DNA from 2 places in the Paenibacillus sp. FSL R7-0312 genome. Region 1 is predicted to be linked to the other one. Evidence: a T-box and tRNA genes for the amino acid it is inferred to sense, from the RefSeq annotation. Region 1 holds a T-box; the other holds one or more tRNA genes.
What was found. The T-box of region 1 lies ahead of pheS (phenylalanine--tRNA ligase subunit alpha). A T-box ahead of a tRNA ligase gene usually reads a tRNA of that ligase, here a tRNA-Phe.
Positions count from the first base shown of each region.

Region 2: it has a tRNA-Phe gene. The T-box ahead of pheS (phenylalanine--tRNA ligase subunit alpha) is inferred to sense a tRNA for this amino acid. The anticodon was not compared.

Region 1 is NZ_JBBORE010000001.1:6,953,101-6,956,365, reverse strand. It holds gene MKX70_RS30175 (hypothetical protein) at 1-1,203, opposite strand, end outside; T-box leader at 1,476-1,763, shown strand; gene pheS (phenylalanine--tRNA ligase subunit alpha) at 1,823-2,857, shown strand; gene pheT (phenylalanine--tRNA ligase subunit beta) at 3,204-3,265, shown strand, end outside.
Region 2 is NZ_JBBORE010000001.1:1,213,455-1,216,719, forward strand. It holds gene MKX70_RS05070 (PucR family transcriptional regulator) at 1-122, opposite strand, end outside; gene MKX70_RS05075 (NAD(P)/FAD-dependent oxidoreductase) at 239-1,183, opposite strand; tRNA gene MKX70_RS05080 (tRNA-Lys) at 1,341-1,413, opposite strand; tRNA gene MKX70_RS05085 (tRNA-Tyr) at 1,425-1,507, opposite strand; tRNA gene MKX70_RS05090 (tRNA-Phe) at 1,512-1,587, opposite strand; tRNA gene MKX70_RS05095 (tRNA-Asp) at 1,615-1,692, opposite strand; tRNA gene MKX70_RS05100 (tRNA-Thr) at 1,710-1,785, opposite strand; tRNA gene MKX70_RS05105 (tRNA-Val) at 1,816-1,891, opposite strand; tRNA gene MKX70_RS05110 (tRNA-Met) at 1,901-1,977, opposite strand; tRNA gene MKX70_RS05115 (tRNA-Ser) at 2,002-2,093, opposite strand; rRNA gene MKX70_RS05120 (23S ribosomal RNA) at 2,176-3,265, opposite strand, start outside.

The sequences.
Region 1 (3,265 bases):
GCTGGCGGTTAGTTCAATCAGCTTCTCTTCCAGCGGCTTCAAGGTAAGGGAGCTGAACGCAGTCGTTGTTACCGGGAAGGTATAGCCTTCAGCGGATTTGACAGCAAGCTCATACGCAGGTAAAGTCACTGCTTTGGTGCCGGCATTTTTAAGGGTGAGCTGATAACTCCACACGGCGTTGCCATTGTCTGCATGCACACTTGCGTCCGCGAGCTTCATGTCTACAATATTGCTGTCGATGGAGATCTTCTTGGTATAGCCAGCCGCCACGGTGAAATCAGCTGTACCCGCAGCAGGAAGGGAATAGGAGGAGACCGGAAGATAGAGCTTCAGCCCTTCATCCAGCTTGGCGATCTGCAGCGTCATCTTGGTGACGTTCATGTAGGAGGGAATCTCAGTCATATAGTAGAGCGTCTTCTTCTCCTGAGGCTGAATCTTGTATTCAGAGCTGCTGTCATCCAGCGTGAGCGTGAAGGTAGAGCCGCCCGAGGATTTCAGGTACAGGCTGTAGCCCGGGTCTGTAAGCACCTTGGTGCCCAGATTTGTTAAGCTCAGTCCAACCTTGGCATAGACCTTGCCGTTATATTTATAGATTTGCACAGATTCAGCTTTGGTGTTGACCGGAATGCTGCTTAGTTCAACTTTGCGGATCTCACCCTTAAGGGCGGACAGCGAATAGTTAGACGGAACGGTAAAAGTACCTATACGCTGTTCATAATTATCGGAGCTGAAGTTCCAGCCGTACATGTTGACTTTAAGCCCTTTGACCGAGGCGGCTGTTCCGATATTCGCATAATATGTAATGCTGGTGCTCTGCTTCGCAGCTATCTTCTTGGTAGTGCTGTCTGCGGTGACGGGGATTCCCTTGATGATGCTGCCGCCGGTAGTCACAATCTTGGAGAAATAGTTCACCAGATTGACGCTACTGCCAGCATTGTTAGTATAAGTGAGTGTATAGGTGAGAATATTACCTCCGGTTTGGCTCTGAATGCCTACATGGCTCAGCTTCACACTAAGCGTAGTGCCGAGCTTAATCGCGCTGAGACCGGTGAGTGTGGAGACTTCCGTTACTGTGGCCGCTGTTTTGGCAGTGGCTGTACTGGCCGGGGCAGCAAACGCCGTGGTTCCCGCGATCCCCGCGAGTTGACTTGCAGCAAATGTACTGAGTAACAGCAGGACAAATGCCTTTCTTCGTTTAAGCATGAAATTCCCTCCCTGTATAAAAGCCGATACGATCCCAAAGCTGCCGCATTCAAAATAAGGACAGCTAGGCTTTTCTCAATAGGGAAAATATCAAATCCGGCTGAACGTCTGCTGAAAAAAAGCCCTTCAAACGGTGCTGAAGCTTAAAGGAAGCTTAAAGGAAGATAAAAATTAACCTAAAATTGTGCAACTTGTCAAAAGCGCTGTTTTTGCATATAATAAATAGACATATCTTCTGAACTGGAAGATCGAGTGTATTTGACACAATCCGCATAAATGCATTGATGGAGAAAAGTACGCAGTGCCTGGCTTACAGGGAGGAAGCGCCGCAGATTGAGAGCGTTTCTAAGAGAGCAGAGCTGCCGAAGTTCACTCCGGAGCAGTTCCCTGAATTCCACTCAGGTTCGCCTTGAGGGAGACAGTAGGGGATACCGGCCGCAGACCGTTATTTCTGTTAAAGTGAGACAGGTCTCCACCGCACCGAAAGAGGGAATATTGCTCTTAAGGGAAGCGCTGCAGCCGTCTAACAAGGGTGGTACCACGGTCTTTTCGTCCCTTTACCGGGAGGAAAGGCCTTTTTTTGTTGAACAATACGAGATTTAAGGGGGCAGTACAAGGCATGAAAGAGAAATTGGAAGCATTGAAGGCCGAGGCATTGGCGAAGCTGCAGGAGGTAACCGATCCGCAGATTCTGAATGATGTGCGCGTGAAATACCTTGGTAAAAAAGGTGAGCTTACTGAAGTTCTGCGCGGTATGGGCGGGCTCAGCGCAGAGGAACGTCCGGTGATCGGCCAAGTGGCCAACCTGGTACGCAGTGCCATTGAAGAGGTCATCGGCGCGAAGCAGGAGCTCTTCCAGCAGCAGGAAACACAGAACCGTCTGAATGCGGAGAAGGTTGATGTTACATTGCCGGGCCGCGGCCTGCCGCAGGGCGGAGTTCACCCGCTGAGCCGGGTGATCCAGGATATCGAGGATATTTTCATCGGGATGGGCTTCCAGATTGAAGAAGGACCGGAAGTGGAGACAGACTACTTCAACTTCGAAGCCCTTAACCTGCCGAAGAACCATCCGGCCCGTGATATGCAGGATTCCTTCTATATAACGGAAGACATTCTGATGCGCACACAGACTTCTCCGGTGCAGGTCCGCACCATGCAGGCTATGAATGGCGAAGCTCCGGTCAAAATCATCTGTCCGGGCAAAGTGTTCCGCCGCGATGATGACGATGCGACCCATTCCTTCCAGTTCCATCAGATTGAAGGTCTGGTCATCGGCCGTAATATCCGGATGAGCGACCTGAAGGGGACACTGCAGCAGTTCATGAAAGAGATGTTCGGTCCTACGGCCGGCATCCGCCTGCGTCCGAGCTTCTTCCCGTTCACCGAGCCGAGCGTTGAGGTGGATGTAAGCTGCTTCAAATGCGGCGGCGAAGGCTGCCGTCTCTGCAAGCAGAGTGGATGGCTGGAGATCCTTGGTGCAGGTATGGTTCACCCGAATGTGCTGCGGATGGGCGGATACGACCCTGAAGTTTACAGCGGCTTCGCATTCGGTATGGGTGCGGAACGGATCGCGATGCTGAAATACGGAATCGATGACATCCGCTACTTCTACACGAATGATATGGGTTTTGTGAAGCAGTTCAAGGGGATTTAGAGATTTGGCGGGTGTGCGGGGTGCGTGGGATTGGATACTGGCAAGCCGATGACGGCTGTTCTATAGAAATGACTGTAATAGAAGGACCGGAGGGGGATTTTGGAACTGTAGGAGCGTCAGCGTCCGCCTTTGTCACCGGATTTCAACCGCGAAGAGCGGTATAAATAAAGAAATCTGGGGACAACAGCGGCCGGAAGTCCAAATATTCTCTGTAGGAACACTGCTTTACAGGAATTTTAATAGAACGAAGTTGGCATCGTGGCTTGTTTTAGATCCGCTCCCGCGCGCCAAGCATAGGCCGGCATGGAGAGATAAATACATCTGAAACAAAAGGAAGTGTGCGAAAATGAAAGTATCAACCGCCTGGCTGGCTGATTATATATCGCTGGACGGGGTGACCGCTGATGA
Region 2 (3,265 bases), 5.7 Mb from region 1:
TCTTGATCCTTCTCCGTGCCCATGCCAAAAAGAGAAGCTGAATGCTGCCTCCCGAGCTGCTTGATTCCGGTTCTCTTTCCGGTGAGTTGCTCCAATTTTTGACGCAAAACCTCACTATCCATCGTCACCATTCTCCACCACTTTTGCTCTTTTCGCCTATTTTATCATATTTTGCTGCAAATTGCGGAATAGCTCTTCTGAACCCTGAGTGACATTTGATCAGCAGTGTATCAAAAGTCTATTTTGCTGCATAATGCTTCTTCGAAGGAGGCAGAATTACCGGATTCATCTTTTTCAAAGTCTTATGCATCCAGATCCCGGCAATGGCTCCCTCACCCATAGCGACCGTCGCCTGCTCCGCATGCACTGCAACATCTCCTGCCACCCATACATGCTCAATATTAGTCATTAATGAGCGTTTATTCGCCTCCACATGCTTATTCTTATGGAGCGTTACTCCCAGCTGTACGGCTAGCTCAGAATGTACCGGATTCTGTCCAAAAGCAATAAACCCGCGCTCTGCCGACAGCACCTCACCGTTCTCCATGGCTACCGCCTTAATTCTTCCGTTCTCTTCCTCAATGCGGGCAACCGGTTCTTCGATATACTGTATATCCTCATCCTGCAGCCGGTTACGATTTTCCGCCGAAACGGGTGTACGTTCATGATTAATGTAGGTCAAATCACCTGTGCGTTCCCTTAAAACAAAAGCCATATTAGCGCCTACATCACCAGAGCCTATCAATACGGTCTGCCGGTTCTGAATTTCAAAGCCATCACAGTCCGGGCAAACATAGATTGTCATACCAAGGGCAGGCAGTAAGCCCGGCAGCTCAGGAAACCGGTCCATTACTCCAGTAGCAAGCAACAGAGTCCGGCCTACATATTGCTGCCCCCCGGTTCCGTGAAGTATGAATAATTCATCCGGCTTCTCGGCCTTAACTATTCTATCCTTCTGAAACGTTACACCTGCCCTTTCCGCCTGAAGCCTCCCCCTGGCCCGCAGTTCCTCACCCGGCACACCGTCAGGCCAGCCCAATATATTATGATAATTCCGGCATATGCTTGATCTTCCGCCTCCTGCATCAATTACAAGCACCTGATGGACCGAGTAACGTCCCAATTGAATAGCCGCCTGAAGCCCCGCAAAACCGCCGCCCACTATAATCGCATCATATATCAATTGTCATTCCCTCATTTCTACAGCATTATAGACTTATAATTAAACGAGGGGAGCTATTTTAAACGACTTCCGGGTAATTTATATACTTTTTATTATACAGACCTCCTGAAAACATAAAAAAAGCCATCACATGAAAGTGATGACTTCTGAATTAGGATGAGCCATGAAGGACTCGAACCTTCGACACCCTGATTAAAAGTCAGGTGCTCTACCAACTGAGCTAATGGCTCATAAAAAGGGATGGAGGCTGATGGATTCGAACCACCGAACACGTACGTGAGCAGATTTACAGTCTGATGCGTTTGGCCACTTCGCTAAGCCTCCATAATGGTGGCGCGGGAGGGAATCGAACCCCCGACACAAGGATTTTCAGTCCTTTGCTCTACCGACTGAGCTACCGAGCCATAAAATAAGCCTTAAAACAAAAAAAATGGCGGAACCGACGGGATTCGAACCCGCGATCTCCTGCGTGACAGGCAGGCATGTTAGGCCAACTACACCACGGTTCCACAATTTGTTGTAAAAATGGTGCCGGCGAGAGGACTTGAACCCCCAACCTACTGATTACAAGTCAGTTGCTCTACCAGTTGAGCTACACCGGCACGGTGTAAGGCGGATCTAAAATTTAAAAATGGTGGAGGCTGAGGGGTTCGAACCCCCGACCCTCTGCTTGTAAGGCAGATGCTCTCCCAGCTGAGCTAAGCCTCCGGGTATGTATGGTAGCGGCAGAGGGGATCGAACCCCCGACCTCACGGGTATGAACCGTACGCTCTAGCCAGCTGAGCTACGCCGCCACACTACAAGTATTGGATTTATAATGGCGGAGAGAGAGGGATTCGAACCCTCGCACCGCTTACGCAGTCTAACCCCTTAGCAGAGGGTCCCCTTATAGCCACTTGGGTATCTCTCCAAATAAATGGTAGCCATGTAAATCCGCACAGGAAATTAATTCCTGAAAACTGAATCCGAAACGAATCTGCGCTCTAAGAAATTTGGATAAGCCCTCGACCGATTAGTATTGGTCAGCTCCGTGCATTGCTGCACTTCCACCTCCAACCTATCTACCTCGTCGTCTTCAAGGGGTCTTACTAGTTGGGAAATCTCATCTTGAGGGGGGCTTCACGCTTAGATGCTTTCAGCGCTTATCCCGTCCGTACGTAGCTACTCAGCCATGCTCCTGGCGGAACAACTGATGCACCAGCGGTACGTCCATCCCGGTCCTCTCGTACTAAGGACAGCTCCTCTCAAATTTCCTGCGCCCACGACAGATAGGGACCGAACTGTCTCACGACGTTCTGAACCCAGCTCGCGTACCGCTTTAATGGGCGAACAGCCCAACCCTTGGGACCTACTTCAGCCCCAGGATGCGATGAGCCGACATCGAGGTGCCAAACCTCCCCGTCGATGTGGACTCTTGGGGGAGATAAGCCTGTTATCCCCAGGGTAGCTTTTATCCGTTGAGCGATGGCCCTTCCATGCGGTACCACCGGATCACTAAGTCCGACTTTCGTCCCTGCTCGACTTGTAGGTCTCGCAGTCAAGCTCCCTTATGCCTTTGCACTCTGCGAATGATTTCCAACCATTCTGAGGGAACCTTTGAACGCCTCCGTTACTCTTTAGGAGGCGACCGCCCCAGTCAAACTGCCCGCCTGACACGGTCCCCGTACCCGCTTAGGGTACTAGGTTAGAACCTAGATACGATCAGGGTGGTATCCCAACGGCGCCTCCGCAGAAGCTTGCGCTCCTGCCTCAACGGCTCCCACCTATCCTGTACAGATCGTACCCAAATTCAATATCAAGCTGCAGTAAAGCTCCATGGGGTCTTTCCGTCTTGTCGCGGGTAACCTGCATCTTCACAGGTATTAAAATTTCACCGGATCTCTCGTTGAGACAGCGCCCAAGTCGTTACGCCATTCGTGCGGGTCAGAATTTACCTGACAAGGAATTTCGCTACCTTAGGACCGTTATAGTTACGGCCGCCGTTTACTGGGGCTTCGGTTCACAGCTTCGGGTTGCCCCTAACCACTCCCCTTAACCTTCCAGCACCGGGCAGGCGTCAGCCCGTATACTTCGCCTTGCGGC